DNA from 4 places in the Mesorhizobium sp. NBSH29 genome. Region 4 is predicted to be linked to each of the others. Evidence: predicted binding sites of a transcription regulator. Region 4 holds the regulator's gene; each other region holds the start of a gene.
What was found. Region 4 encodes LexA, which represses DNA repair genes until DNA is damaged. Its sites were predicted from a motif close to TGTTCNNNNTGTGTTCNG; they were not measured.

Region 1: a site for LexA is predicted at 3,086-3,103, ahead of GA830_RS10855 (cytoplasmic protein). Genes of this name have one in related genera too.
Region 2: a site for LexA is predicted at 5,951-5,968, ahead of GA830_RS03695 (helicase-related protein). Genes of this name have one in related genera too.
Region 3: a site for LexA is predicted at 2,740-2,757, ahead of GA830_RS09675 (PA0069 family radical SAM protein). Genes of this name have one in related genera too.

What each region holds. Positions count from the first base shown of each region.
Region 1 covers NZ_CP045492.1:2,177,755-2,185,615, reverse strand. The annotation lists gene GA830_RS10880 (sensor histidine kinase) at 1-299, opposite strand, end outside; gene GA830_RS10875 (DUF5330 domain-containing protein) at 759-1,172, shown strand; gene GA830_RS10870 (SufE family protein) at 1,356-1,784, shown strand; gene GA830_RS10865 (DUF6456 domain-containing protein) at 1,789-2,604, opposite strand; gene GA830_RS10860 (helix-turn-helix domain-containing protein) at 2,606-2,917, opposite strand; gene GA830_RS10855 (cytoplasmic protein) at 3,238-3,573, shown strand; gene GA830_RS10850 (MucR family transcriptional regulator) at 3,592-4,023, opposite strand; gene mnhG (monovalent cation/H(+) antiporter subunit G) at 4,307-4,678, opposite strand; gene GA830_RS10840 (cation:proton antiporter) at 4,675-5,007, opposite strand; gene GA830_RS10835 (Na+/H+ antiporter subunit E) at 5,004-5,477, opposite strand; gene GA830_RS10830 (Na+/H+ antiporter subunit D) at 5,474-7,027, opposite strand; gene GA830_RS10825 (Na+/H+ antiporter subunit C) at 7,030-7,407, opposite strand; gene GA830_RS10820 (Na+/H+ antiporter subunit B) at 7,407-7,826, opposite strand; gene GA830_RS10815 (putative monovalent cation/H+ antiporter subunit A) at 7,823-7,861, opposite strand, start outside.
Region 2 covers NZ_CP045492.1:756,360-764,220, reverse strand. The annotation lists gene GA830_RS03715 (RNA polymerase factor sigma-32) at 1-475, opposite strand, end outside; gene GA830_RS03710 (CarD family transcriptional regulator) at 710-1,288, opposite strand; gene fdxA (ferredoxin FdxA) at 1,655-1,993, opposite strand; gene GA830_RS03700 (RNA-binding S4 domain-containing protein) at 2,154-2,540, opposite strand; gene GA830_RS03695 (helicase-related protein) at 2,556-5,813, opposite strand; gene aqpZ (aquaporin Z) at 6,546-7,244, shown strand; gene phbB (acetoacetyl-CoA reductase) at 7,309-7,861, opposite strand, start outside.
Region 3 covers NZ_CP045492.1:1,957,503-1,965,363, reverse strand. The annotation lists gene GA830_RS09690 (4-(cytidine 5'-diphospho)-2-C-methyl-D-erythritol kinase) at 1-170, shown strand, start outside; gene moaB (molybdenum cofactor biosynthesis protein B) at 160-723, shown strand; gene GA830_RS09680 (DUF2865 domain-containing protein) at 717-1,967, opposite strand; gene GA830_RS20400 (glycosyltransferase) at 2,162-2,671, opposite strand; gene GA830_RS09675 (PA0069 family radical SAM protein) at 2,820-3,974, shown strand; gene GA830_RS09670 (ribonuclease HII) at 4,098-4,760, shown strand; gene GA830_RS09665 (F0F1 ATP synthase subunit B) at 4,831-5,310, opposite strand; gene GA830_RS09660 (F0F1 ATP synthase subunit B) at 5,325-5,897, opposite strand; gene GA830_RS09655 (F0F1 ATP synthase subunit C) at 5,968-6,192, opposite strand; gene GA830_RS09650 (F0F1 ATP synthase subunit A) at 6,265-7,014, opposite strand; gene GA830_RS09645 (AtpZ/AtpI family protein) at 7,072-7,467, opposite strand; gene GA830_RS09640 (cell wall hydrolase) at 7,692-7,861, opposite strand, start outside.
Region 4 covers NZ_CP045492.1:2,866,633-2,874,493, reverse strand. The annotation lists gene gltX (glutamate--tRNA ligase) at 1-1,380, opposite strand, end outside; gene GA830_RS14260 (ComEC/Rec2 family competence protein) at 1,512-3,938, shown strand; gene lexA (transcriptional repressor LexA) at 3,939-4,658, opposite strand; gene GA830_RS14250 (molybdopterin molybdotransferase MoeA) at 4,773-5,981, opposite strand; gene moaC (cyclic pyranopterin monophosphate synthase MoaC) at 5,983-6,480, opposite strand; gene trpC (indole-3-glycerol phosphate synthase TrpC) at 6,486-7,286, opposite strand; gene trpD (anthranilate phosphoribosyltransferase) at 7,279-7,861, opposite strand, start outside.

The DNA.
Region 1 (7,861 bases), 690 kb from region 4:
ATCCCCGGTATTACATCACGGCCGGTCGACGCAACGGTGAGCGCCGCGCACCAGAACAATGCAAAGCTGGCGAAAATGGCGGCAAGTGTTATTGCCGGTCCAAACGGGTCAAACATCCCCTGGCCGATAGCAGCTGCCGCCAGAAACGGCGCGCCGAGAAGCACACCCACAAGCCTGCGTTGGCGCTGGCGCAGGCCTTCGCCCGTCACACGCGGATGCACAAGCCTGTCGCAACCGGACTTGAACCCGGCAGACAGCCATTCATCAGATCGGATTACGGAGGGACTCAACAAACACACTCACAAAATTTTGCCCGACCATGGAAGGCCGCATTGGCTGATACCGAAACTCGCATTGAGCTTTTAAGGAATGAATAAAGCGAGGCGCCAGAAGTGCTCTCAGCACCTCATATCGGGTCGAACATGGTGGAAAACCCACTGGACTTTCTGCCATGGTAAACAGAGGCTTAGCTTCACGGTCTGGCGGAGGACGAGGCATCCAACTGCGTGCAGCCCGCAGACGAAAACGTTTTTCCATTAAATATCAATTGATTAGTAAAGCGGCGGATTCGATCCAGTTGAATTTAAAGTCGATGAAAATGCAAAACAGCTGTCGGATTGCATAAAAGTTGAATTGAATTTGCCGAAAAGTCGAACGCTGCCAACAATTGCTCCTTGGTGCGGACGTGGCATTGTCACCCCAACAAATGAGGCCAGACCGCGAAACGAAGCCTGGCCCGATTAACAGAGAGACGTGTCATGTGGTTTTTGATCCGCGCCGCCTTCTGGTTCAGCCTGGTGCTGCTGTTCCTGCCATTCGGCCTCGGCGGCGACATTAAAGGTGAGACGGTCAGCCCGCTGCAGGCGGTGTTTGCAGCCCGGGAGGCGGTGAGCGATGTTACCGGTATCTGCGAACGCAAGCCGGATGTTTGCGTGATCGGCAAATCGGCGGCGCATACGGTCGGCGTTCGGGCCCGTGAGACAGCGCGCATCGCCTATGAGCTGCTGGACCAGCAATTGAGCGAAGGCGAGCCCGACCTACAGACAGGCAGCGTGCCTGTCGAAGCAGCGGCACCGGCAAAGTCCGGCACAGACGCCGTTCGCGACCTGATCACGCAAGCCGGCACCCGCGCCGTCGAGGCAGCACTCAGCCAGACCGCGCGGCCCAACTGATTTCAACCGCCGCAGAGGGCGGCGTTCCAGAGTTTTGCTGTCGGCTGGGGCCGACGCCCACCGCACGCGCTGACCTCTCGGCGCCTGCGGTGTTTTTTTATCCAGACTGTGAAGCGCGAAGAATAGCGCTATTGCCGCTTTTTCCGTGACGTTGCGCTTTTCCCCGCCTATATCAGCCGCATCATGGGACAGACTATCAAAGAAATTTACGACGACTTCGAGTTCCTCGATGATTGGGAAGATCGCTACCGCTATGTCATTGACCTCGGTCAGGCGTTGCCGGTCTTTCCTGATGTCGACAAGAACGACGCCACCAAGGTGCCAGGCTGCGTCAGTCAGGTCTGGCTGACGACACAACGGGGCGAAGGGTCTGACCCGGTCGTCACCTTCGCCGGTGATTCCGACGCCCATATCGTCAAGGGGCTGGTCGCTATCGTGCTCGCACTGTTCTCCGGTCGCAAGGCCAGCGAGATCATGGAGACCGACGCCGATTTGGCCTTGCGTACGCTCGGCCTCGACGAACACCTCACGCCCCAGCGCTCAAACGGGCTGCGCTCCATGGTCAAGCGGATCAAGCGCGACGCCACGCTGGCGCTGGAGAATGTCGACTAGGCGGCTACAGACGTTCGCTGCCGAGCTTTGGGCGGTAGTCGGTTGTGCCCCAATGAACAAAGCCTGAGCTTCGACGCGATTTCGGCGGCGGGGCATAGTGACGGGCGAGAGCGCCAAGGGCCGTTTTCAACACCACCTTCGCCGAGCGAACGGGCCAGCCGCGTTCCATCTCCACCTGCTCCAGGCCTTTCAGGAAGCAGCAGATATCGATCAGCACGCCTGCCAGTTCCGGGCCGATGGCATCTATCGCCAGATCAACGCGCTGGCGGGAGGCCAATGCCGCATCGGTGATGTCTGCCATGCCATTGCCACCGCGGCGACCCGAAGAGACAGAGGCTTCCCAATGCGCGCCGAGCCGCGGCATGATCTGGCCACGCGTATAGTCAGACCGCAACCGTTCGCCAGCCTGGAATTCTTCCGCACTCAGAAAAGCGGAACCGTTGCGCATTTTGTGGCGCAGCAGTTTTGCCAGTGGTGATTCTGCGAGATTGGCGGTGACGGTCGCGATGGCGCCGTCGGACATTTCAATCCTGACGCCTGCAAGATCGCGATGCTGCCCGGCAAAAGGGTCGCACGACGTTGCCTGACGCTTCAGCCATGCGACGCCGGCGTCCGCAAGCTTGATACTGCCGGTCTTGTCGCGCAGCACCAGCCCAGACGAGATGAGCGCGTCAAACGCGATACGAGGCACCGCAATAGTTCCGCGAGCTCCGCCATCAAGCAGTATCTGACTGTCTACAGCTGCACTGTGCGAAATAGCTGATCCGGTTGATAGAAAGCGGAGCAGGCGCAGCACGACCTTATGGGTGGAGGGCTCCATGTCATGCCGCCTTTCGGTTCTTGAACGCGGCTTGAGCTATGCGCTCGGCTTTGGCCACAAGGCAATCAAACTCGTCGTCATCACGCAGATCCTCGATCAGATGGCAGGCATGGAGAACCGTGGTGCGTTCGCGCTGGAACCCCTTGCCAACCTCGGACATCGAGAGACCGAGCACCACATGCGATACATACATGGCGATCTGCCTGACGCGGGCGATCTCTGATCGCGACCTGCCTGGCTTGCGCATTTCCTTGCTCGAGACTGTAAAAAGAGCGGCGGTCAGGTCGATCATCGCCTCGCACAGTTCGATCACCTCCTCACTGCGTTTTCCGCTGGGTCGCCAAATCTGCGGCTGACTTGCCGTGGCCTCGTCGCGTTGCGTTGCGTGGAATATTGTGGTTCTGCCTGGAGCGCTTGCACGGCGAATCATCCCCCATGATGAAAATAGGAATATCTTCTTATACCGGTTGCATGTCAGGTTGTGAACAAAACAGCAACGAAGCAGCTCGCACTTCGTTCATAAGCCATTGTTCTTTATCGGTTATTATCGACTAAATTTTCGCGAATCGGAAAAATCTATCCCCACCCCCTGCTCGGCGATGACAATCATGGCGAGCATCAAGGGGCATAGATATGGACGGGTTAATCCAGGAAATCCGCGGTTTCCAAGCGCGCAAGACGCACGCCGAAGAGGCATCACGGCTACGTGTCGCGCTGCAACTGGTGGCTGGCATCGACATCGAGGAGAAAATGTATCGGGATGGTGATCCAGCGCTTGTAGCCCGCATCGCGCGGCTGATTGAACGCGAGCGCCTCAGAGGGCTGCGCAGGCACTCGAGCTATGACCTCAATCGACACATTGCTCTGAAGCAGGCGCTTGAGGGGATTTGGGAGGCACATGGCCCAGCGCGGCGCGCAGTCAAGCCAAGCGTGGCGCGCAACGCAAAACGGCGCCCGAAGGCGCCGTGATACAACCGTCTTAAACGATCACCGGGAAGCGGTTTTGCGCTTGCGGCCGAGGCCCATCTTCTTGGCCAGCTGCGAACGTGCGGCAGCATAGTTTGGCGCGACCATCGGGTAGGTCGCGTCCAAGCCCCACTTCTCGCGGTACTGATCAGGTGTCAGGCCGTAGTGAGTCATCAGGTGACGCTTCAACGATTTGAACTTTTTGCCGTCCTCAATGCAGATGATGTAATCATCATGAACGGACTTTTTCGGATTGACCGCAGGCTTCTGCTTCTCAGCAACCGGCTGCTCCGGAGCACCACCTACGCGACCGAGCGCTGCGTGCACGTCGGCAATCAGATGCGGCAATTCAGCGGCAGGAACAGGATTGTTGCTTACATAGGCTGCCACAACATCGGCGGTCAGTTCGATCAGCATTTCGCTGTTTCTTACGGCTGTTTCGTTATTGTCCATAGCTCTTCACACCCCAACATAAGTTTTGAATCTGTGCCCAATATTTCATTTTTCGGGCTATCAGGCGGACGCTGCGCAGGAATACATATTTGGCTAGTCCGGCCGCTACCTCTAAATGAGCTTATTAGTATTACAAGTCAATTGATATTCGTTACTTAGGGCAAGAATGCGTGAATCCTTATTACTCAAGGTCTACGATCGGTCTTTTATCGCAGAATTACAACCTCTTGTACGGGATAATAACGGAGATTTACCCTGCGTTATGTCGACCCTCAGATACAACTTAAGCTTTACCATTCCTTGGCTTGCGGCGTTGACGTGTAGCCTTTGGCTTCATTTCATCCCTCACCGAGCCATCCCACATAGGATAGCCGGCTGCATAAGCTGCCTTGGCCAGCAGATGCGATGAAACAGGTGCTGTCAGCAAGAAAAAGATCACTCCCGCCAGTGCACGCGTCAGCACCGCCTGATCGTCCGTGTAGATCGCCAGTGCAATCAGCATGATGCCTGATCCCATGGTGCCGGCCTTGGAGGCCGCGTGCATGCGCGTGTAAAGGTCCGGCAGCCGTAGCAGGCCAATAGATGCAATCAGCGCGAAGGCTGCGCCAATGACAATCAGGATGCCGGCGAGATAACTCTGGATCATGTCCATCATCGGCCAATACCCTGATCTGGCGACGGCTTTCCAGAGCGCGGCGTCGGCTCTTCTGCCGGGCGGTTGGCGATAAAACGTGCAAAGGCCACGGTTGCCAGGAAGCCGACGAGGCCCAGTGCAATGGCGATATCAAGGTAGAGCGTGAAGCCGGTCTTGATGCCCAGCACCGCGATGAAACCAATGGCGATAGAGACCAGCATGTCGAGCGCCAGCACCCGGTCCGGCAATGTTGGTCCAAGCAACACGCGCGCAACCGTCAGCAGAAACGACAGCATCAGCAACGCCAGAGCAAAAAGCAGCGCCCAATCCAGAAATGCTTCGCCGCTCATTTGAACACCTCAATGATCTTGCGCTCAAAGCCGGATGCAATATCACGGCGCACTGCTTCGGGGTTCGAGCAGTCGATCGCATGGACGAACAGCGTCTTTCGATCCTCGGAAACATCGACCGACAGGGTTCCGGGCGTCAGCGTGATGAGATTGGCCAGAAGTGTGATTTCAACATCATGCTCTGCCTTGAGCGGATAGGCGAAGATGCCGGGCTTCAGATCCATTTTCGGCGACAGGACCAGAATGGATACGCGCCAAGCCGAAAGGACCAACTCATAGAGAAACAAGGCTGTGAGCGATAAAATGCGCCAGCTGCGGCGGAAGTAGCCGAGCGAGCCGGTCTGCTCCCGGATCAGATAGAGCGCCATTGCGCCCAGCACGAAACCGAAGACGATGTTGGCCAGCGAGAACGAGCCGGTGACAGCGGCCCAGGCAAGCGCCAGGATGACGTTGCTCAGATAGAGGTTCATGGCGTCCCTCCTGGAAATACGGTGTTTATGTAGGTGGACGAGTCAATCAGTCCGGCGGCGGCGATGTCAGCCATGCGGATGAACGGCTCTGGATAGACGCCAAGCACAAGAAGCGGCAGCGTAAGCGCGATGAGTGACACACCGCCCAGCGTCGTCAGCGGGCCCGTCTCGCCCTCCGGCTTCAGCGCGGCCTTTTCGCGCCAGAAGGCGAGCGCAAAAACACGGCCCATGGTGATTGTTGTCAACAGCCCGGTGGCCAATATTGCCAGCGCCAGCCACCATTGATTGCCATCCAGTGCTGCCTTGACGAGGACGACCTTGGGCCACAACCCGGAGCCGGGTGGCAGGCCGGAAATCGAGAACACCAGGAGCAGCGCAATGCCTGCCAGCAGCGGCGAGGCCTTGTAGAGACCGGACAGTTCGTGCAGCGAAAAACTGCCGCCTACTTCCCGCATCAGCCCGGCCAAGAGATAGAGCGCTGTCATCACCAGCATGGAATGAACCGCGTAGAGGATGGCACCAGAGGTGCCGGCGGCACCGCCCAGCGCCACGCCGGCAAGCATGACACCGACGCCCGAGATCACCACGAAACCGAAGATGCGGCGCGTATCGGACTGCGCCAGGGCACCCAGGATGCCGATGATCATCGTCGCTGCCGCCACCAGGCCGATCACGGTGGACAGTTCGGCGCGCTCTACCGGGAAAAGCATCACGAACACCCTGAGCAGGGCATAGATGCCGATCTTGGTCAAAAGCCCGCCGAACAGGGCTGCAATGACAATACGCGGCGTATGGTATGAGGCGGGCAGCCAGAAATTGACCGGAAAGGCCGCTGCCTTCATGGCAAATGCGAGGAAATAAAGCGCTGCGAGTGTCATCAGCGGTCCGGTGCCGCGCAGGCCATCCACCTTGCGGGCGATGTCGGCCATGTTGAGGGTGCCGAAAGTGCCGTAAAGATAGCCGGTGCCGATCAGGAACAGCGTTGTGCCGACCAGATTGAGGATCGCGTATTTGGTGGCACCATCGATCTGGTCGCGCTCGGAGCCGAGGATCAAAAGTCCGAAGGAAGAGATCAAAAAGACCTCGAACCAGACATAGAGGTTGAACACGTCGCCGGTCAGGAAGGCGCCGTTGACGCCAGCCATCATCAGCATGAGAAACGGGTAGAAGCCGTAGCGCCGGCCCGTCGCGCTGATGTCGCGCGCTGCAAACAGAGCACAGATGAGGGCAATTGCCGATGCCACCAGCGCAAAGGCAGCACCCAGCGCGTCGGCGGTGAACGAGATACCGAAGGGTGGCAGCCAACGGCCCATGGTCATGGCAAGCGGGCCCTCACCCAGAACGCGCGAGAGAAGCGCGACCGTGGAGCCGACGGTAATCGCCAGGCCGGCGAGCGCAATCAGCGCATGGCTTCGAGTCTCATGGCGAAACATGAGCAACAACGCGCCAAACAGGATCGGTACCGCAACGGGTGCGACAATGACCCAGTCGGCGAGCGCGGTCACGCCGGTCATGGCGGCGGAGAGATCAGCGGGCAAAGTTACGGCCATGGTCAATATCCCATCGGCGGAAGGCCATCGCCCTCCGGTTCGGCCACGCGCATGCCCCCAGTCTCATCAGTGCCTATCTCCTGATAGGCGCGGTATGCCAGCACCAGCAGGAAGGCGAAGAAGGAAAACGAGATGACAATCGCGGTCAAAATGAGCGCCTGCGGCAGCGGATTGGCAACGATACCCACCGGCACATCGTGCCCTTCAGGAATGATCGGCGGCACTTCGCGCACGATACGGCCGGCGGTGAAGATCAAAAGGTTCACCGCATTGCCGAAAATCGCCACGCCGAGCACGATGCGCACCACATGGGTCGACAGCATCATGTAGATGGCGACCGCAAAGAACACTGCGACAACGTAGGAGAGGATCGCTTCCATCAGTCGTCCACCCTGTCTTCAAGCGCCAGCGCGATCGAGGTAATGGAGCCGACGACGACCAGATAGACGCCAATGTCAAAAAACAGCACCGTCGAGAGATCGACATCGACCCAGAAAATGTTCACCGTTGTCCAGATGCCGGTCAGAAACGGCACGCCGTAAAACATCGACACGAAGCCTGACAGAGACGCGATAAACAGGCCGAAGCCGGAGATCGCCATCGGGTGATAATAGAAGGCGCGGCGCACCTGGGGCACACCGCAGGCGATGCCGTAAATGGCAAAGGCGGAGGCGGCGATCAGCCCGCCGATGAAGCCACCGCCCGGCTCATTGTGACCCCGCAGCAGGACGAAAATCGAAAACAGCACCATCAGGCTGGTGAGGTACGGTGCCATGGTGCGAAAGATCAGGCTGTTCATGGCTTGTCCTTTGCAGTCACGGTCGGCTCACGCTG
Region 2 (7,861 bases), 1.5 Mb from region 4:
AGACGCCCAGGGCGGTCGATATCTCACGATATATGGCTCCGCCAGGTAGCGGATCCGAACCTTGTGACAACTTTGCCCGCAAACGTCTGAGATTAAAGAAAAGAGCCTTTTGCGCCGAGCTGGTGCCGCCGCGCACGATGGACCAATTGCGCAGGATGTAGTCCTGCATCGAAGCGCGTATCCACCATGTAGCATAGGTTGAAAAGCGGATATCTCGTTCCGGTTCAAATCGTGCCGCTGCCTCAAGCAGGCCCACATGGCCTTCTTGGATGAGGTCGTTGGGGGAGAGCCCGAAGTATCGAAATTTGGAGGCCATCGAGATTACAAGTCGCATATGCGCTGTTGTTATCGCATGCATGGCTTGCTGGTCTCCGCATTCCTTCCATCGGACTGCCAAATCGTGCTCGTCCTCGCGTGAGAGGTACGGAGCCTTCATCGCGGTTCGGATAAGGGATCTGCGTGCGGCTTCTTCCATGCCAGGCTCCATGTTGCCTGGCACTCCGGCTCCATTTTGATGTCGACCTTGCCCGTCAGGGAAGGAGCGCTATCTCAGGACGTGCCGTTTTTTAGTAACGGCCAGGACATTTGCGCAACGTGCGATGGAGCCGTTTGTTCCATTCGACGCGGCTTATGACGAGCCAGCCGGGCCAAAAAAAACCCGGCGGCTCAGATGAGCATGCCGGGTTTTCCGAAGTCATTGTAAAGGAGGCTATGCGGCCTCTTCCTGCTCGGTTTCTTCATTGTCGGCCTTGGCGCCGCGCTTAGGCCCCTTGTTGAGGTTTACTTCAATAATACGAACCGCTTCTGTATCCGACATCTTGTTGACCGCAGCAATTTCACGGGCCATCCGATCAAGTGCCGCCTCATAGAGCTGCCTCTCGGAGTAAGACTGCTCTGGCTGGTTCTCGGCACGGTACAGGTCACGAACAACCTCGGCGATCGAGATCAACTCACCCGAATTGATTTTTGCATCATATTCCTGGGCGCGACGCGACCACATGGTGCGCTTCACACGGGCACGGCCCTGCAGGACCTTGAGGGCGCGTTCAACATAGTCAGTTTCGGACAGCTTGCGCATCCCAATAGAGGCCGCTTTGGCGACGGGAACTTTAAGGCGCATTTTGTCCTTCTGGAAATCAATAACAAACAGTTCAAGCTTGTGGCCTGCAACTTCCTGCTCGTCGATCGACGTGATTTGGCCTACGCCGTGGGCAGGGTAGACAATAAACTCACCGGTCTTGAAACCGTGACGCGTCGCAGACGCTTTCTTTTGCTGTTGTATTGCCATACGCCCTGAACTCCTGTTTTGGCACCAGCGAATATCCGCCGAAACCCGCTCGGCCGAAGTTTCTCGGCCATGGATGCTGCCTGGGCACACGAGAGACTGTCCGGAACATTGGAACGAGCGGCTGAGGACGTAGACATGCTAGTCCTGGCCCAAGTTACCCTGGTCCGAAGATTGACCCTCACCTTGCAATGATTAACGCTTCTGCGCCATTTATCGACGTTGTGTCACCGGCATGTTTTCGTGGTCTAGCACAAAAACACGCCAGAATCAACTATTTGCTGCAAGCGCTAACGTACGGAAACCGTCAATGCCTGCCAAACGGGCGTCCGGTTGCAGGCTTTTGACAATCGAGACAAAGGAGACTGATCAGTCACCTTCGCCAGGTTCGGGCGAGAAATATTTTTCGAACTTGTCCTCTACGCCGTCAAACTCCTTGGCATCGCCGGGAGCGTCTTTCTTTGCCGTAATGTTGGGCCATTTGCTGGCGTATTCGGTGTTGACCTGAAGCCATTTGTCCAAACCCGATTCGGTATCCGGCTTGATCGCGTCAGCCGGGCATTCGGGTTCGCAGACGCCACAATCGATGCATTCGTCGGGATGGATGACGAGCATGTTCTCGCCCTCATAGAAGCAATCGACCGGACAGACCTCGATGCAGTCCATGTACTTGCACTTGATGCAGTTGTCGGTCACGACATATGTCATATAAGGCTCCTGGCCGCCTTCGGATTTAGTGCTCCCGCCCGGTGAGGTAGCTGCTTTGCCGAGCTCTGGCAAGGGTACGGTTGCCTGCTACAGGCCATGGAAACGGAACAGTTTTTCATGGGGGCGAGGTGACCAGCGGCGCGCCCGCGCCCGTACGATGCTAGCCGGGATCTCGCAAGCGATCGGTCGCCCGCCGCTCCTTCTTGGTGGGACGGCCCGACCCAGCTTCGCGCTCGGGCAAAGCGCCGGTTGCCGAAATCGCCTCGCGCGGAAGCGGTTTGGGCGAAATGTCGTCATAGAGGCGCCGCGCTTCTTCCGCAGGGCCGCGGCGACTGCCACAGTCGACAATCTGATAGACCAGCAGTTGCCGATCAAGCGTAATGGTTAGCACATCGCCTGGCTTTACGGCGTGGGCGGCGTTGTCCGTCTTGACTTGATTAATCCGGATGCGACCGGCTTGCGCCAGTTTGGCGCTCAGCGAACGCGACTTCACCACCCTCGCAAAGAACAGCCATTTGTCGAGACGTTGGCGGCCAACAGCGGTCATAGGCAGCAAACCTGGCTACTTCTTTAACTGATCCCGCAGCGCCGCGAGCTTGGCAAAGGGTGAATCCGGGTCGATTCGAACGGGCCGCTCTTCACGCGGGCGCGGCTGGAACTCAGGTTTGGGCTTGTGATTTACCGGTGGACCTGGTTTTTTTCCCTGGAATTTCCGATCAAAGCGTTCACGCCCACCTTCGCGTCGAGGTTTGCCGACATGAGCGTCTCCTGCTGCTTCGCCCTTCGGTGCCGGTGCAGGGTTCGGTTTGCGGGCGTTCGACCGCTGATTGCCGCGTCTTTGCCCGGTGCGATCCTCGAAGCGGGCCTGACGCCATACCAGAATTGGCTTGGCTTCCTCAACCGGTGGTGTTTCGGGGGAGGACGCACCCACCTCGCTCGCCATGATCGAAGCGTCTGTGTGGCCCGGAACTGCAGGCGAAAGCTCGCTGATTTGAACCTCAATCGTCGACGGTTCCTCAGAAGCCACAGGCGCTACCGCTCCAGCGGCCAGACTGGAATCGCCTACTGTGGCTTCTTCTTCGGCGAGTTGCAGATTAGCGGGCTCGGCATCCACTCCTGCGGCGAGATGGGGTACGGTGCTGCCCGGCTCGGTCAATGCATCGCCTGTTGCGTCTGTTTCTGCGCCAGGCTCGGCTAGCTCTGCAGCTTCTGGGGAGACCGGGAGTTCAACGGTCTCGACTTCCGCCGCTGCTTTTGCCTGGACATCTTCAGCTTGCGCAGCGGCCTTTTTGACTTCTGCTGCGGCAGCGGCCTGCCGAACCGATTCGTCGAGCTCTGCCAGCTTTTGCTTGACGGAGCCGGCTTCCTTCGGCTCAGATCGGTAGCCTAGGCCCTTCAATATCTCCTCAACATCATCGGCAGTGGCGCCGAGGATGGACATCATTGCGGGGGTCACTAGAAATGTATTGCCGTCAAAAGCTCCATCCGGGCGAGGCCCGGTTCCCTGACGCCAGGCCAGCGCCGGGCGGATGAGATCGGCCAGCCGCTCGAGAATGTCGACGCGAACAGCGCGGCGGCCAAGATTGCGGAAGCCTGCGAGGCGGTAGAAAGTCGGGTCGTAGGTCGCGTCTATAACCACCGAAGTCCTACCTGCGGCGAGCGAATGAACAACATCGCCGAAGCCGGCTTTGTCCTTGCCGTCATGCTTCAGTGCCCAGAGCAGAGTTACCAAACCTGCCGGCCCCGGCTTCAAAAGCGCAGGGACAAAAATGTGATATGCACCAAAACGGACGCCGAGACGCCGAAGCGCGCCACGCGCATCTTGGTCGAGCGCTTTTACCTCGTCTGCAATGTCGCGTCGGTTGATTAGGCCGAAATTCTCGACAAGTCGAAAGGCAATGCCACGGGCGGTGCCCGCCAGCTGCTCGGCATCACGCAGGTCGACCAGCGGCTTGAGAAGGCTTTCGATCTGAAATCCTACAAAGCGTTCCGCCCGTACGGCGACTTTGTCGCGCGATTGTCCGGTTAATTGTTCGTCGGCCAAAAGAATGACGCGCGGTTTCAACGCGTCTTCGTCTGAGGTCAGCGTTGCGATGGGAGCGCCGATCCAGCGAAGCACGCCGTCCGAGCCGAGCGCGATATCGCTGTTGCCGGACGTGGAAAACCTCTCGGCACGCGCATCATATTCCAGCGCAAGCGCCTTTTGGGCGGCGGATTTTATGGCTTTGGCGTCTTCGCCTTCGGCGGTTTGGTCCGCGGTGAAGCGAAACCCCTGCAACTCGCCTACCGGATGGCCTTCGACAAGAACCGCTCCGGTTGGGCTGATTTCGGCTTCAAGCATGCTATTTTCTCTCAGGCGTCTCATAAGCACGGAAGTCCTGCGGTCTACGAAGCGTTTCGTCAACCGGTCATGCAGGGCATCCGACAATCTGTCTTCAATCTCGCGCGTTTTTTCCTGCCAGTGTGTGGGATCGGCAAGCCATCCAGGACGGTTGGAGACATAGGTCCAGGTGCGGATCTGCGCAATGCGATGCGACAGTGTATCGATATCGCCATCGGCAGAATCGGCGCGCCTGACTTGCTCGGCCATATAATTCTCATCGACATGGCCGCGCTCGGCGAGGTCGAGATACATGGATGCGATCAAATCCGAGTGTTGAGCCGGGGCAATGCGTCGATAATCCGGTAACGCGCACGCTTCCCACAAAAGCGCGACTCGCTCGCGGCTCGTCGAAAGCCGCCGAATGTCCGGATCACGCGACAACTGCTCCAGAGCCTGCGCGTCAACTGCCGGCAATGCGCGGGTGAGGCCGTCGGTAGGCGCCGGTGTTTCGATGGAGCGCTTCAAAGCATCGATATCGGTGAAATCGAATGCGGCGGTTCGCCACTGCAATATTTTAACAGGATTGAATTCATGCGCCTCGATCCGGCGCACCAGTTCATCGTCTAGCGGATCGACCTGGCCGGTCACGCCGAATGTACCGTCACGCAGATGCCGGCCGGCCCGCCCTGCAACCTGGCCGAGTTCGGCAGCGGTGAGGTCGCGATATTGAAAGCCGTCGAATTTACGGTTCTGAGCAAAGGCTACGTGGTCGACATCGAGGTTGAGCCCCATGCCTATTGCATCGGTTGCGACAAGATATTCGACATCGCCGTTCTGGTAGAGCTCAACCTGCGCATTGCGGGTCCGGGGGCTGAGCGCTCCCAGCACCACTGCTGCACCTCCGCGCTGGCGGCGGATCAGCTCCGCGATCGAATAGACCTCATCGGCCGAAAAGGCGACGATGGCAGAGCGGCGCGGCAGCCGCGTGAGCTTCTTTTGCCCCTCATATGCAAGGTGCGAAAGGCGCGGGCGGGTCACTACCGAAATGCCCGGCAAAAGCCGTTCCAGAATGCCGCGCATGGTGGCGGCGCCAAGCAGCAGCGTTTCCTCGCGACCTCGGAGTGTAAGTATGCGGTCTGTGAAAATGTGTCCGCGCTCCAAGTCTCCTGCCAGTTGCACCTCGTCAATGGCAACAAAGGCAGCCTTGGTTTCACGTGGCAGCGCCTCCACGGTGCAGACCGAGAAGCGGGCGCCGGGCGGATGGATCTTCTCTTCGCCGGTGATCAGCGCGACGTTGGCATGGCCGACCTTTTCGACAACCCGGCTATAGACCTCGCGTGCTAGCAGGCGGAGCGGCAAACCGATCAGACCGCTGCCATGGGCGACCATCCGCTCGATGGCAAGATGCGTCTTGCCGGTGTTGGTCGGACCAAGCACGGCGGTTACATCGCGGCCGGATACCGCGCCAGGACCGCTCTGTTTCGGCAGCATATTCATCGCAGAGATGGATCGCTTTCCTGTTTGGGTCCGTTAGGAGCGGACGAAAACGGCGGCACCGTAGGGCAAACGCCACCGCGACACATATAGGAAAAAAAAAGCAGAGCGAAAGCGCAAAATGGCTGCCAGTTAACGTTTGGAACGAGTCTGGAACGAATCAGCGACGAATCACTGACTCAGCCCTATTCAGGTTTTGTTCACGGCGACATCTAGCGAAACTGATGAAGCCTGACACCAGATGCTGAATCGTTGATTTCCCCGTTTTCGGCAAATTTCCTGCAATTGGTTAACGCGGGTTGGAGTTCACCATAACTAGCGTCTTGGTCATGGATAAAATCTCCTTAACTCCTCGATAGTGTTAACAAATTCCTTAGGCACTGGGAGCGGCCGGCCCCGAACAAACCAGTTTGCGTTAACACTCAAGCCAAACACGGAACGAAGCAGCTACGAATCAGATTTTTCGAAAGATTCTTGTTGTGTTCACCCCTACATATAGCGTCACGGCATCGGGCGTTCCCTAACGTCCATGAATGTGTGCCTTCAACTGATCAGTATTTTTCCCCGTAATAACCTTTCTGTCCTGTTGCGGGACATGCCGAAGTTGCGCGTCGAAGGACGCGAAGGAAAAAAAGCTGTGGTTTGCGCGCTGATTGGCCTGAACGCACGACGGGTACAATTGTGTTTACGCAAGGTCCGTGCGCACAACCGCACATTGTATGAGGAGGGAAAATCATGACCAAACGTTTGATTGCAGAGTTTCTTGGTACATTCTGGCTGGTGTTCGGGGGATGCGGCAGCGCGGTGCTGGCTGCGACATTTCCGGAAGTGGGAATCGGGCTGCTCGGCGTTGCGTTCGCCTTCGGCTTGACTGTTTTAACGATGGCCTATGCGGTAGGTGGAATCTCCGGGGGGCATTTCAATCCGGCCGTTTCGATTGGCCTACTGGCGGCGGGGCGGTTTCCCGCAAAGGACATCATTCCCTATGTCATGGCGCAGGTGATTGGTGCTATCCTTGCTTCGGCGGTGCTTTATAGCGTCGTGTCCGGGAAAGCCGATTTCACGTCCATTGGCGGCTTTGCTACCAACGGCTATGGCGATGCGTCGCCTGGGAAATATTCGATGCAGGCAGCGCTGGTGACTGAGGTCATGCTGACCTTCATGTTCCTGATGATCATTCTGGGCGCTACGTCAGGCCGCGTGCCGGCCGGCTTCGCGCCGATTGCCATAGGGCTGGCGTTGACGCTGATCCACCTGATCTCGATCCCGGTTACCAACACGTCCGTCAATCCTGCCCGCTCTACCGGGCCTGCGCTCTTTGTCGGCGGAATAGCGCTGCAGCAATTATGGCTGTTCTGGCTGGCGCCCATTGTTGGGGCGATCCTAGCCGGCTTTGCCCACAAGACGCTTATGGGCGACGAGCCGACGGCCTGATCAATGCTCTATCAAGAAAAAACGGCGCCTTGCGGCGCCGTTTTTTTGGCGAGATAACACCTGCTCAGACTACAAACTGCCCACCATTTGCGGTGAGTGTCGATCCGGTGATGAAGCCTGCATCGTCAGATGCCAAGAAGACCACGCAGCGGGCTATTTCGGCAGCTTCACCCAACCTTCCGACAGGGATTTGCGCAATGATCTGCTCGCGGATCTTTTCAGGAACGGCCATGACCATATCGGTTGCGATGTAGCCGGGGCAAATTGCGTTGACCGTTATGCCGGCCCGCGCGCCTTCCTGTGCCAGGCTTTTGGTGAAACCCAGATCGCCCGCTTTTGCAGCTGAATAGTTGGCTTGGGCAAACTGGCCCTTTTGCCCGTTGATCGACGAGATGTTAACGACGCGACCGAACTTGCGTTCGCGCATTCCCTGCCACAATGGATGCGTCATGTTGAAAACGCCGTTCAGGTTGGTATCCATGACCTCCTGCCACTGTTCGCGCGTCATCTTGTGAAAGGGAGCGTCACGCGTGATACCTGCATTATTCACAAGGATATCGATCGGGCCAAGATTGGCCTCGACCTTGCCGAGGCCATCCACACAGGCGTCGTAGTCG
Region 3 (7,861 bases), 910 kb from region 4:
CCGGGTCTGCGTTCACCCGAATGTCAGGTTCAGGGGCAACCTGTTTTGGGCTGTTTGAATCGGGTAACATGGCCAAGCGCGCGGCGATTTCCATCCGAGCCCGAAATCCGGGGTGGTTTGTCGCCGCGACCCGAAGTCTGGCGTCAGAGGACGTTCTCCGTGCAGCCTGATGCCTTACGCACCTTCATCCCTATCCGCATCGCAGTGTTGACCGTTTCCGACACTCGTACCGTTGCCGACGACAAGTCTGGTCAGACACTCGCAGACCGGATCATCGATGCCGGGCATATTTTAGCGGCAAGGGATATTGTCGCTGATGATCGCGATAAGATCCGTGATCAGGTTCTGGCATGGTCTCAGGATAAGGCAATAGATGTCGTTATCACCACGGGCGGGACCGGGTTTACTGGGCGTGACGTGACGCCCGACGCTCTAGAGCCGCTCTTCGAGAAGCGCATGGACGGCTTTTCTGAAGTGTTTCACCGGATTTCATACGACAAGATCGGCACCTCTACGATCCAGAGCCGGGCGACGGGGGGCTTGGTCAACGCAACGTTTGTTTTCGTCTTACCGGGCTCACCCGGGGCCTGCCGCGATGCATGGGACGGCATCATCAAGCCGCAACTCGACTATCGCCACATGCCCTGTAACTTTGTGGAAATTATGCCGCGGCTCGACGAGCATCTGAAGCGCGGGGCCGAACCTACTCACAAGGTTTATTGAGGCACCGCAGCCATTGACCCATTGCCAGTGGCGGAAACAGAGCTGTCAATTGTCGGATCGGTCGTTTTTGACGGTCGACCGCCGTTGCTCATCGCCTTGGCAGGCATAATGTAAGTCGGCAGAATTACCCTAATGTTGCGTTTGGGAACATTGGCGTCGGCTGTAGTTGTCGGGTCTATACCAGGGAATGCAGGACTTTCGTCGACACCATTACCTGCGATATTAGGGCGTCTGGTGGGCAGAGGTATAATGGCTGCAGACATGTTGCTTGGCGTCACCGTACGCGCCTTCATCTCGGCGATACGGTCTTGATAGCCATCAAAATCGCAAGATTTGAAGTTCACGGCATCACGATAGGCGAAAGCGTTCGGCAAGTCCGCATATCTGATTCCACCGTCCACGGCCTGCATGTCTTCCGTTTCTAGGGCCATGTCTTCAAGCTTGTAGACGGCGACGTCTTCGCTTTCACAGATATATCGGCATCGATCTAGCGTGTCAGTCGCATTCTTCAAGCCCACAAACTGAGAGTTTGGGGCGGGGAAATAGTAACCGTCTTTAAGTCGCACACAAAACAACATGGTACCCTTGACGCGAAATTTCGCGACCGGTGCCTGCACCGCTTCCCGCTTTTGCCGAACCTTGGGAGGAGGAGCATTTTCTGCAGGCTTCAGATGAGGTGAACTCGCCCGTGCGTTGTCTTTCTTTTCTGGCATCTTTTGCCTCTCGACCTGCCGCTGGGCTACCGGTTCCTGCTTCCTGGGAATGGAAGCTTTGCGCGATACAGAAGCTCTTACGACCTCCGGACGTTTGTCTTTTAGTGGCGAAAGCGAATTCTTTTTCTCGGTTGAGGCTGTTCTTAATTTGTTGTCTTCACAGCCGAGTGCAGCATATCGGGAGCGAACCTGGGAGACATTGGCGCCACCTCCCAAAGTTTGATCGATCTGGCGCTGAACGGAGGCCCGTCGCTGAGAAAGCTCGCGACACGGGTCGAATAAGCCGCCCGACGATTTTTTTGACGAACACTGCCGCGCGCGTTCCAAACCACGAAGGGCAGATAGCTGACGAAGCAATGAAGGATCTACGTTGCGCGCGCTGGACTTCCCAGCTGTCAGCAACTGCGCCTTCAAATCCGAGCATGACTGAGCGAGAACAGGAGACGGAAATAGAGAAATCATGAACACCAGAGAGATCGTAACTCCAGCCCGTAAAATATTTTTAATACTTTTTATTTTTGTCGAGATCATTTTATTCTTCCCAATTCTTAATTAGAATTAGTTAAATAAGCAAACTCTAAGCTTTATTATGCAATCTCTGCATTAGATCACACGACTCACGCAAAAAAATACTTTCTGGTTTTTAGTGCAACCGGTCAACCGCGCACAACCAATAATTGTTGAGTGCGGTAAACAGAACGTATCCAAATGGTTGAGTACTTGCGCTAATTCCGCAGCCTTGCCGGAATAATCTCGGCGGCAAGGAGGCGAGTAGCCAACCCCCGCCCTATCGCATCCATCCTGGAAGCACTGCTGGCGAGCGTTGACGCACTTTTCTTGGATATGAGCAGACCCTGAGCCAGAGGCCGGACTGGCGATAGAACTCTTGTCAGGAATCCGGCACGTTCGCGACGGGACCGGGAAAAACGGGCCGGCATTTCGGATTTGGCAACGTGCTGAACGACTTCGTCAACCCACCCCTCAATCAGCCTTGCGCCAGGCTCCAAGATCAAGAGCCAATCGCCCTTTGATCTTGCCACGCAGGAGAAAATTGAGATCCCCACTTCGACGTGACAGCCTGCCTGTTCTGCAACCCTGCGCGTCTGATCTTTTGACCCGGTGTCACACACGATAACTTCGCGAATCATACCCTCAACGGCGCCAGAAACCAGCGACGCCAGCGTTCTCGCCAAACCCTCCTCGTCATTAATGGTCTCGATTAGAACAGTGAGCATCTTGCCCGCCTAAACGCTCGAAGCGCAAAACACCAGATATCCATAAGTTCCGTTATATCTCAAAATATTGTTCTTGCTTTGTTCTCTTTCCGTGGATAGGAATAGTTTCATGAAAATGGCACTCAATGAGATCACGGATCGCGCCAAAGTGGAACATATAGGCAACGCCGACATTGCTGCCTTCGGCAAAGGCAGAGCAGAGATGGCCAATTCCATGATTGAGCAGAGTGAAATCCGCGTCCGTCCCGATCGCAATCGGGGGCGCGCTGCCGGCATCAACCCCTCAGGACGGTTCGAGCCGGTAAGCCGACATGTGTTCGATGACGGCTGGAGTTCGCTGGAAGATCTGCCACCATTTAAAACTCAGGTGCAGGTCGAAAAGCCACGCACAATCATCACGCGCAACGAATCCCCCGACATCTCATTCGATCGCTCTATTAACCCCTATCGCGGCTGCGAGCATGGCTGCGTTTACTGCTTCGCGCGACCTAGTCACGCTTATATGGGGCTCTCACCAGGCCTCGACTTCGAATCAAAATTATTTGCCAAGCCGGACGCGGCAAGGCTGCTGGAGCGCGAACTGGCGAAGGATGGATATCAACCTCGAACCATCGCAATAGGTACGAACACTGACCCGTATCAGCCGATAGAGCGGGAGTATCGGATTATGCGCGAGGTTCTGGAGGTTCTTGACGGTCATAACCATCCGGTGGGGATTGTCACCAAATCGGCGTTGGTGACCCGCGATATCGACATTTTAGCGCGCATGGCGGAGCGTGGTCTGGCCAAGGTTGCGCTCTCGGTGACCACCATGGACCGCATGCTGGCTCGGATGATGGAGCCGCGCGCCGCAACGCCCACGAAAAGGCTAGAAACAATTAGGACCTTAACCGATGCCGGCATTCCGACATCTGTTATGGTGGCACCCATTATTCCTGGACTGACTGACCAGGAGATCGAGCGCATTCTGGATGCAGCACGCGCTGCGGGCGCCAGAGATGCAGGCTATGTCGTTCTTCGTTTACCTCTTGAGGTTTCGCCCATCTTCAAGGACTGGCTTTTGCGGCATTACCCTGACCGCTACCGACATGTGATTTCGCTGATACGGTCGATGCGCGACGGCAAAGACTATGACGCCGAATGGGGCAAGAGGATGCGCGGCGCTGGGCCTTATGCTTGGCAGATTGGGAGACGATTCGAGATTGCGGCACGTAAGTTGGGGCTGAATGCGGAGCGTACAAAACTGCGATCCGATCTGTTTCAGGCGCCAGCCGAAAAAGGAGAACAGCTCTGCCTTTTGTAGATCGCGCTTAAACTTATTCCGTCCGGCTTTTCCCCTGACCGCCGACGGCGCCTTCCCGGTTCGCCGCCCCTGAACTTGGAAGGACTTGCGGAGAGTTGGAGCTGGTGCGAGCATTGTTACGCAATGCCACGTCCAAGCTCTGATTCTCCGCAACTTTTCGAAATTAGTGAACGGCCGGATTTCGGATTCGAAAGGCGTGCCATGGCTGACGGCCTATGGCCGGTGGCAGGGCTTGATGAAGCGGGGCGTGGGCCTCTTGCGGGCCCAGTCGTTGCAGGGGCAGTCATTCTTGATCCCGAAAACATTCCAGTCGGGCTAGATGATTCCAAGCGACTGACTGCTGGACAGCGCGAGGTGTTGTTTGATGAAATCCTGCGATCAGCTCTTGCTGTCTCAACTTCCTCAATCTGCGCCGAGGGCATCGACGAAATCAACATATTGCGCGCCAGCCTCGAAGCAATGCGTCGGGCGGTCCACGGCCTCAACATTCAACCCTTGCTCGCCCTTGCTGACGGCAGAGATATCCCGCCAGGATTGCTCTGCGCAGCCAAAGCGCTTGTTAAAGGCGATCAGCGGTCCCAGTCCATTGCTGCGGCGTCTATTGTGGCCAAGGTGATGCGCGACCGAATGATGACAGGTTGCTCAGACAGACATAGTCACTACGGGTTCGACGCCCATATGGGGTACGCCACCGCACGACATAGAACAGCAATCACCCACCACGGACCGATTGCGCGGTTGCATCGGATGTCCTTTGCTCCTTTCCGAAGCACACCGACAGAATAGCCTTTCTCGCGCTGAACAGACAAAGGCCACCTCTCGGCGGCCTTCGCAAATACGTTAAGTCAGATAATGTTCAGTTCAGCTTGGCTTTCATGTCCAGAAGTGAAGCCTTGAAAAGTTCAGCGCTGGCCTTGGCGTCGATATTATCGCCAAGCAATTTCCGCGCTGCTTCCACGGCAATATCGACCGCGCTCGAGCGCACTTCGTTCACTGCATCGCGCTCGGCCTGGCCGATCTTGATCTCAGCAAGCGCCTGACGGCGAACAACATATTCATCAGTTTTCTTCTGTGCTTCAGTGAGTAGCATTTCGGCCTCGCGCTTGGCGGAAGCGACAATGTCGCCTGCTTCCTTCTCGGCTTCCTTACGCTTTTGTTGATATTCGGATAGCAACTGCTGCGCCTCCTCGCGCAGGCGCTGCGCGTCGGAAAGTTCCGTACGAATATTGTCAGCACGCTCGTCCAAAGACCGGGAAATCATTTTCGGCACCTTCATGTAAAGAATGACGCCAAGAAAAATGACCAGTGCGACAAAAGCCCAAAATGTTGCGTCCATCATGCTGTTCCGATTTACCTTGCAGCCTTGACGGCGGCGGCGATGGTCGCTTTGTCCATCTTGCCGTTTACCAGTTGCTGTACGATGGCAGCAGCCGTGTTTTCAGCGATTGTGCCGACTTCCTTCATGGCCGCCGACTTAATCAAGGATATCCGCGCTTCTGCTTCTGCAAGCTTCTTGTCGAGATTCGTCTCGACCCTCTTACGTTCGGCTTCTGCATCGAGCTTGGCGCTGTCGCGTGCGTCTTGTCCGATGGCGTTGGCGTTGGCGCGCGCCTCGGCCAGAGCCTGCTCATATGCTGCAACTGCAGCATCAGCTTCTTCTTTCAACCGGCCAGCCTGATCGAGATCCTGCCTAATGCGCTCACTCCTCACCTCGAGAATTCCGCCTATTCGAGGCAAAACGGCCCTCTGCAAGATCAGGTAGAAAAGTCCGAAGGTGATCGCGAGCCAGAGAAGCTGCGATGGAAACGTAGACGGATCAAACGGCGGAAAAGATCCGCCACCATTACCGGCTTCCACTCCTGCATGCGTTTCCCCCCCCACCGAAGCGGGGGCTTCCTCTGCATATCCCGGTGTCACGAACATGTTACTTTCCCTGTCGGCTCATCCGGCCGCAGGTCTGCGGCCGGCCTTTCGTCATTCTACCCGGCTGCTCTCAGGTGAAGAGAAGCAGAAGAGCGACCAGTAGTGAGAAGATGCCGAGAGCTTCTGTAACGGCGAAGCCGAAGATTAGTCGACCGAACTGGCCGTCAGCTGCCGAAGGGTTGCGCAGCGCGCCGGCGAGATAGTTGCCGAAAATGTGACCGAGGCCAATGGCGGCGCCGCCCATGCCGAGGCAGGCGATGCCTGCGCCGATTGCCTTTGCTGCTTCTGCTTCCATGTCCAACTCCTTGTGGATTTCAATATTCTGCGGTTTCAAGATGGCGGCAGAACCGCCGGTGATTAAGGTGTTCTAGTGCCCCGGATGGATCGCATCGTTGAGGTACATGCAGGTCAGAACCGCAAATACGTATGCTTGAAGGAAAGCCACCAGGAACTCCAGAGCAGTGATGGCAACAGTCATGGCCAGCGGCAGCACCGCGCCTAGTGACCCAACAACGCCAAAAGCGCTGAGCGACGTTACGAAGCCGGCAAATACCTTCAACGTAATGTGACCGGCAAGCATGTTGGCAAACAAACGAACCGAAAGGCTGATGGGCCGCGAAAGGAAAGAAATTACTTCAATCAGGACAACCAGCGGGATCAAAATGCCGGGAACTCCGGACGGCACAAAGAGCTTCAAAAAGCCCAGACCGTTCTTCCAGAAGCCGTAGACTATAACTGTGCCTATGACCAAAAGCGCCAGTCCGAAGGTGACTATAATGTGGCTGGTAACCGTAAAGAAGTAGGGGAAGAGGCCGATCAGATTTGCGACCAGAACGAACATGAACAGAGAGAACACGAGCGGGAAGAATTTCATACCCTGCGATCCAGCCGCATCGCGCAGCATCGACGCCACGAACTCGTAGGACATTTCCGAAATCGACTGTAATCGACCCGGGATCATTCCGCGGTTTGCAGTAGTCAGAAACAAGAATGCGCTGGCGGCGGCAACGGTCGCGACCATAAACGCCGAGGCGTTGGTGAATGAGAAGTCCATTCCCCCGAGCTCAATCGGAATCCATTTTTGGATCTGAAACTGATGGATTGGATCGCTAGCCACCTGGCAAAACCCTCATCTCATTGTTGCCCTGCGGCAATTTCGCTGCCCGAGGGAAATTTATTTTTCGTCCGCCCGACCCGACTTTGAGCCTGGTTCGGTCACCATTCCGGCCGACCGCAACACATTCAGAACCCCAGCGCCAAACCCCAGAAGCAGGAACACGATAAGTCCCCAAGGGGTTGTGCCCGCATAATAGTCGATCAGCCAGCCAAGCCCGGCGCCAACCGCAATCCCGGCAATGAACTCACTGGAGAGTTTCAGCGCCTGGCCATAGCCGGCTGCCCCTCCCGAATTCGCGCCACCATCTCTGTCGCCCTTCAGAGGCATTCTCGAAGCAAGTTTTGCCTCAAGATCTCGTCGCCGGCGTTCCAGGTCGCTGTCGCGCAGATCCGAATTCTCTTGCCAGCCGGGCCCGGATTTTCCGGTTTCGTCTGGCCTGTTGGATTTGGCCACCTCAACCTCCCGCCCAGTCGGCCAGAACCAGCCGTCCGCCTTTCAAGTCGGGCGCAACATAGTTAGCAGACCGCCCCTCGTCAAGCCACGGAGAGGTGTTCACGGGCATGGTTTTTGTTTAGTAATTTCAGCGACTTACTCGCATGCGACATCCTGCCCATGCGTGTGGTTGCAAGCAGGTGGGCGAATCCGGACCGTTTTGGGACGCGGATTCTGTTTAAATCCTAGCTCCAGCCGCCGCCATAGGTGCGGTAAAAGATGTGGAGGCCGATTTTCTTCATCTTCTGCATCGTGCGAGCCCAACCCGGATTGACGTAATCAGCATAGTAATGGGTTGAGGACCCGATTTCAGGAATGAAAATCTTACCTGCGGTCACAGCCATGGCGATGTCTT
Region 4 (7,861 bases):
AAGCACGTCAAACACGCCAGGTGACGTGCCGCGACCGGTGAGTGCGGCGCGCAGAGGCTGGGCCACCGCGCCAAGCTTGATGTCCGATTCTGTTGCGAATTCACGAATGGCAGCTTCTGTGGAGGCCGCCGACCAGTCGCCGCCGACTTTTTCCAGAGCAGCCTTGGCGCCTTTGAGGATTTCCTTGGCGGGTGCATCGAGCAGGCCTGTCGCCTTATCGTCCAGCGCCAGTGGACGGGTGGCAAACAGGAAGCCAGCGCCCTCGACCAGTTCGTTCAGCGTCTTGGCACGCTCTTTCAATCCCGGCATAGCGGCCAGAAGCTGCGCCTTCCGTTCGGGCGTCAATGCATCGGCCATGGCAGGCCCACCTTCGAGGTAGGGCAGTGTCTCCACCAGCCTTTCAAGCAGCGCGCCCGGCTCCATCTGGCGCATGTGGACGCCGTTCAGCGCTTCCAGCTTTTTGAAATCGAAGCGGGCAGCGCCCTTGTTGACGTCCTCGATCTCGAACCAGCGCACCATGTCGTCCAGGCTCATCACCTCGTCATCGCCATGGCTCCAGCCGAGACGGGCGAGGTAGTTGATCAGCGCCGCCGGCAGATAGCCCATGGCGCGATAGGCTTCGACGCCAAGCGCGCCGTGACGCTTCGACAGTTTTGCACCATCGGCACCGTGGATCAGCGGGATATGCGACATCACCGGCACGTCCCAGGCCATCGCATCATAGATAACGATCTGGCGAGCAGCGTTTGTCAAATGGTCGTCGCCGCGGATGATGTGTGTGACGCCCATATCATGGTCGTCAACTACGACGGCATGCATGTAGGTCGGGTTGCCGTCCGAGCGCAAAATGATGAAATCGTCGAGATCCTTGTTTGGAAAACGAACATCGCCCTGGACCCTGTCACGCACCACGGTCTCGCCGTCCTGAGGGGCCTTTATCCGGATGGCGCCTTTGACGTCGGCTGGCGCTTCTGAAGGATCACGGTCACGCCAGCGGCCGTCATAGCGCGGCGGTCGGCCTTCTGCACGCGCTGTCTCGCGCATGGTGGTCAGTTCTTCGGGCGAGGCATAGCAATAATAGGCCTTACCCATGCGCACAAGTTCCTCGGCCACGTCGCGGTGACGCGCGGCGCGTTCATATTGCGAGATCGGCGCACCATCCCAAGTCAGGCCAAGCCATGAGAGGCCTTCAAGGATAGCGGCGGTGGCTGCGTCGCTTGAGCGTTCCCGGTCCGTGTCTTCAATACGCAGCAGCATTTTGCCGCTGGTGTGCTGGGAATAAAGCCAGTTGAACAGCGCAGTGCGCGCGCCGCCAATGTGAAGATAGCCGGTCGGCGAAGGAGCAAAACGGGTGACGACGGGCGTTTTAGTGTCAGACATTTTTTCTTTCACGGTTCCTGGATGTGTGGCCTTTGCAGCGCACCGACTTTGGGCGCGTTCGGCAATGCCGTGGTGTTCTTGTGGCGTTGATGTAGCATAGCGAGACCGGGGTGCAAGGGGAGCGGCCAAGCGTGGCCCGAGAGACGGCGGAAGCAGCCATTTCCGAGACGCAGGAGCGGGCGTTTTTTGCGCCCGACGGTTTCCCTGTCCCTGCCGCACCTACCACGACCAGACCCGAGCCGGCGGCGCTGGAGACGGCTGCGACAGCGCATGCACAAGGCGGTGGCCGGCTGGATGTTGTGCCATCGGCTATGTCCTCAGTCTGGCGTATCGTTCCAGCACTGAAAACAGATCTGGTGCTGGAGGAGGAGAGGGGCACTTTCTTCCTGTTCATCCCCGTGTTCCTGGCGGTTGGGGTGATCGCCTATTTTACAGCGGTTGGAGAGCCTGAGTTTTATGCACTGTGGAGCAGCGTGCTTGCGCTTGCCGCACTGGCTCTGGTGGCTGGCGGGCAGCCAATACTACGCCTTGCGCTTACTATCGCGCTGATCGTGCTTCTGGGCGTGCTGGCGGCCAAGCTGGAGGTATGGCGTACCGGCACCAAAATTATCGGCTCGGACATCACGACACGGGTCATGGGCCATGTGGTGTTGGTAGAACCGCAGCCAAGCGGCAGGGTCCGGCTGACCATCGATGTGGCCGCGACCGAGCGACCAACCCTGCGCTATGCGCCCGACCGGATCAGGGTCACCGCGCGCGCTATGCCCGAAGGGCTGCAGGCCGGATCGGCGGTGGCAGGCGTGGTTCGTCTGCTGCCGCCCACCGGACCGGTGCGACCGGGCAGCTATGACTTTTCGTTTCAGAGCTATTTTTCTGGCATCGGCGCGAGCGGGTTTTTTCTCATCGGGCCCGAGTTGGATGTCCGTGCGCTTAAACAAGCGGGGTGGCGCACGAACGCACTGACCTTTGTGGAAAACACCCGCAAAGGGCTTGCGGCACGGATCGCCGATGGCATTGGCGGCGTGGAGGGACAGATTGCGGCGGCGCTGGTTGTGGGTGTGCGGAGCGGCATTCCCGAACCGGTCAACGAAGCCATGCGGCGCACCGGATTGGCGCATATTCTATCTATTTCGGGTCTGCACATGGCGCTGGTAGCGGCAACTGTGATGGGATTGCTGCGCGGCATCTTCGCGCTTTTCCCGGGCTTTGCATCGCGCTATCCGGTGAAGAAATTTGCAGCCGGCGCCGCACTCGTGGCGATTTCGGCCTATCTGTTCGTCTCGGGTGCTGCAGTGGCCGCCGAGCGCAGCTACATCATGCTGGCCGTCATGTTGACGGCACTTCTGTTTGACCGCGCGGCACTGACGATGCGCAATCTGGCCATTGCTGCACTATTCGTGGTGGCTCGTTCGCCGCATGAGGTGATGGGCCCAAGCTTCCAGATGTCTTTCGCGGCAACCGCGGCGCTGATTGGCGGCTACGCTGCCTGGTCGGGGCGTCAACGAACGCCAACCCATTCAGCCATTGATACAGCTCATCTCCCGCTCCCCTACAGGATGGCCCGCAAGGCGCTATTTTATGCTGGTGGGTTAGCGCTGACGTCGCTGATCGCCGGAACAGCGACGACGCTTTTCGGCATCTATCACTTCCAGCGGATATCGCCGCTTAGCCTGGCTGCCAATCTGGCGGCAATGCCAGTGGTTTCAGCTATTGTCATGCCTTCGGCCGTAATCGGGATGGTGGCGATGCCATTCGGTCTTGATGGCTATGTGTTTGCTGTGATGGGGAAGGGGCTGTCGGCCATGCTGGCGATCGCAAACTGGTTTTCAGAACGCTCGCCCATCGATGCGGTGGGGCTCATTCCGGCAGGTTCGGTTGCAGTAATGACCGTGGCGCTCGTGCTGGCGACGCTTTCGTCGACACGGTTGAGGCTGACGGCACTGCCCTTTCTGGCAGTCGGTCTTTTCATGGCGAGCAGCCGACAACTTCCCGATGTGCTGATTTCCGAGGATGCGCGGCTTGTCGGCGTCCGGCTTGGCGACGGCGAACTGGCGGTGAACCGCAATCGCCCGAGTGCCTTCGCGATGGAGAACTGGCAGCGCGCGCTGGATACGCCCGACATTACACGACCGCGCAACGAGCCATATCAGGCCCTCGGAAACGAGGTTCCCGGCGCCATCCCGTTCCTTTGTGATGCGGGCGTGTGCATGTCGCGCCATGGCAGCGGGGCGGTGATCGCGCATGCTGCGGACGCCAAAGCGGCGCGCGGCGCATGCGCCATCGCCTCGATCATCGTGATCGACGACGCGACGGCCAAAAATATCTGTCCGGGCCAGCCTGTCGAGATCATCACCAAACGTGACCTTGCCGCGCATGGCAGTGCCGCCATTCTATTGAGCGCCACCGACCCGCCGGTCGTCACCTTTGCGATCGGAAATCACTATCGCCCATGGCACACGCAACGCCGTTTCTCACGCGAGGCACGCGGTAATCCGCCCTATCAGCGCAAGATGCGCAGCAAACCCGAAGGCGAGGCGGAAAATGCCGAGGCTGATTAACTAATAACGTCGGATGAGGCCGACAAGGCGACCCTGGACCTTGACCCGGTCGGGACCAAAGATGCGTGTCTCATAGGCGGGGTTGGCTGCTTCCAGCGCAATCGACGCACCCTTGCGGCGGAAGCGCTTCAGCGTCGCTTCCTCTTCGTCAACCAACGCGACAATGATGTCGCCCGGATTGGCTGTGTTGGCATCGCGGATGATGACCGTGTCGCCATCGAAAATGCCAGCATCGATCATCGAATCGCCGCGCACTTCCAAAGCATAATGATCGCCACCGGAGATCATTTCGGGTGGAACCATAATCGAATGCGTCTTGTGTTGAATGGCGTCGATGGGAACACCAGCAGCGATGCGGCCCATGACAGGAATCGATACTGCGGCATTGGCGTCGTCATCATTGCTGGCAGCAGGCTTGCGCATCGGTTCACTGCGCTTTCCAAGGCTGCCCTCGATGACGCTCGGCGAAAATCCGCGCTGGGTGGGAGCGAGACCCGGCGACATGGAATCAGGCAGGCGCAGCACCTCCAGGGCACGCGCCCGATTGGGCAGGCGCCGAATGAAGCCACGCTCTTCCAACGCTGTGATCAGCCGATGTATGCCCGACTTGGAAGCGAGATCGAGCGCATCCTTCATCTCGTCAAAAGAGGGGGGAATGCCTGCTTCTTTCATGCGCTCATGGATGAACATCAACAGTTCATGTTGTTTGCGCGTGAGCATGGCGGCGGACCCCCTAGATATGAATCGGATCAAAAACAAAACCAGAACAAACACTATCTGTTCCAGTTGTGTTCTGCAACCGTTTAAATTTTAATGAATACTGACAGACGTTGTTCAGCGTAACATCAGCACGGGACAGGTTTCGCCCACAGGTGCGGCCGGTGCGTGAGGCGGCCGGACAATCAGGGCATTGGCGGCAGCCAGCGTTTTTAGCATCGAGGAATCCTGTAGGGCGAAGGGCGTTGCGACCTTTGTGCCATCCTGTTCCGAGATGATTGCGCGGACATAATCCTGGCGCTGGTCGTTGGCGGCCATGGGCGTGGCAAGTACTGCCGACTGCAAGCCAGGCTCATGAGGCAGTCCACCCAGTTTGAGCAGGAGCGGCTTCAGGAACAGGTGCGAGCAGACGAGACTGGCCACCGGATTTCCAGGGAGGCCAATGATTCGCACCGTGCCATGGCGGCCGAACATCAGGGGTTTGCCGGGACGCATGGCGATCTTCCAGAAATCGAGGGTCATCCCTTGGCTTGTCAGTACATCATGGATGAGATCGTGATCTCCGACCGATGCGCCGCCCAGAGTTACAACGACATCGGCGCCAGCAGTCAGGGCCCTGTGGTAAGCTGCCGCGATCTTTTCGGCGTCGTCTTGCACGATGCCAAGGTCAAGCACCCGCGCGCCGCAATCCATGGCGATAGCGGCCACGCCAAAGCCGTTGGACGCGATGATCTGATCGGGCCTCACATTCTGGCTGCCGGGCGGCTGTAATTCGTCGCCGGTGGCAATGATAGCAACGAGCGGAGCCTTGATGACATCGAGCTGCGCATGGTTGGCAGCGGCAGCGAGCGAGAGGGCTGCGGGGTCAAGCTTGCGGCCGGCGTCGAGCAGCGGATCGCCGGTTTCGAAATCAAGCCCGGGTTTGCGGATATGACGGCCTGCGGCGACTGTTTCGACAGCCTCGACGGTGCCGCTGTCAAAGCGACGAGCATTTTCCTGGATCAGGATGGTGTCGGCACCTGGCGGCACCGGCGCACCAGTGAATATTCGCACGGCCTCGCCGGGGCCGACCGAGCCGTCGAACTGGTGGCCGGCCGGAGCCTCGCCGATAAGGCGCAGCATTACCGGTACGGTTGCGACGTCTGCGGCGCGCACCGCATAGCCATCCATCGCCGAGGCGGGAAAGGGGGGCTGCGTCCGGAGCGCAGCCACCGGGAAGGCCAAAACCCTGCCGGCGGCCTGCGCCAGCGTAACTGATTCTGCAGAGCCCGGCGTGACATCGGAGAGCAGTCGGGACAGCGCTTCCTCGACAGGCAGCAGCGCCATGTCAGTCGCCCCTGTCGGCGGCGGAAAAGGGACCGGATTTGCCGCCGGTCTTTTCGACGACGCGGATGCCGGTGATGGTCATGGCGCGGTCGACGGCCTTGGCCATGTCGTAGATGGTCAGGCAGGCGACGGACGCGGCCGTCAGCGCTTCCATCTCGACACCGGTCTTGCCGGTCACGCGCGCCAGCGCTGTGACGCGCAGGCCGGGTAAGGTGTCTTCCGGCTCGATGTCCACACTAACCTTGGTCAACAGCAACGGGTGGCAAAGCGGGATAAGTTCATGCGCCTTCTTGGCCGCCATGATGCCGGCTATGCGGGCAGTACCCAGCACGTCGCCCTTTTTGGCATTGCCGTCGAGGATCATCCGCAGGGTTTCAGGCTGCATTACCACGCAGCCCTCGGCTATTGCCGTGCGCTCGGTGTCAGCCTTGGCACCGACATCGACCATATGGGCTTCGCCAGTGGCGGTAATATGGGAGAGGGCTGGTTTGTCGGCCATGGGTGTCAGGCAGCCTGTTCGGCCAGCAGTTGGCGCGTTGCCTCCGCTACGTCAGGCTTGCGCATCAAGCTTTCGCCCACCAGGAAGGTAGTGATGCCGCAGGCGGCGAGCCGCTGGCAATCGGAATGGCTGGAAATGCCGCTTTCACCGACCAGAAGGCGATCATCCGGAACCAGTTTTGACAGGCGCTCAGACGTTTCGAGACTGGTCTCGAATGTGCGCAGATTGCGGTTGTTGATGCCGAGCATCGGTGACGACAGGTTTAGCGCGCGCTCAAGTTCGGCTTCGTCGTGAACCTCGATGAGGACGTCCATGTCGAGTTCAAAGGCGGTTTCTTCAAGCAGTTTTGCAGCGTCGTCCGAAAGGCATGCCATGATCAGCAAAATGGCGTCGGCATCCCACAGCCTGGCTTCATAGATCTGGTAGGGGTCGAACATGAAATCCTTACGCAGCGCCGGAAGCATGCACGCCGCGCGTGCGTCTGTCAGGAATTTCGGGGCGCCCTGAAACGAAGGCGTGTCGGTGAGAACCGACAGGCATGCCGCTCCGCCCGCTTCGTAGGCTTTCGCCAATTCGGGCGGATCGAAATCGGTGCGGATCAACCCTTTGGAAGGGCTCGCTTTTTTGATCTCGGCGATCAGGCCATATTGCCCTGCACGCTGCTTGCTTTCAAGCGCTGCAAGAAAGTCGCGCGGATGCTGCCTGTTGGCCAGACGGGCTTTTACCTCGGAAAGCGGAAGAGCGGCTTTCGCAGCCTCAATTTCCTGGCGCTTGTAGATCTCGATTCGGGATAAAATATCAGACATAGCTAGTGCCGTTTGAAACCGTGATCAAAGCCTCAAGAACTTTTGCTGCTCGACCGCTGTCAATCGCATTGGCGGCTGCGGTCGCGCCTTCGTGCAGGGTTGCTGCCGTTCCGGCGACGACAAGACCGGCACCGGCATTCATCAACACCGTATCGCGGAAAGCGCCTGGGGCGCCGTCCAACAGGTCACGCAGGGCGCGCGCATTAAAGGCCGCATCGCCGCCCCTGAGTGACTGGCTGGTGTGGGTGGGCAGGCCGACATCGTCAGGACTGACGGTGAAAGAGCGGATGGAACCGTCAAGCAATTCTGCAACGCGCGTCTCACCGGTGGTAGTGATTTCGTCGAGACCGTCACCGTGGACAACCCAGGCGCGTTCGGCTCCGAGCGCCTTCAGCGTATGCGCCAGAGGCTCCACCCATTCGGGTGCATAGACGCCAACCATCTGACGCCGCACGCCAGCCGGATTGGAGAGCGGCCCGAGCAGGTTGAAGATGGTGCGGGTGCCGAGTTCGACTCGCGTTGGGCCGACATGTTTCATGGCCGGATGGTGGGCCGGCGCGAACATGAATCCGATA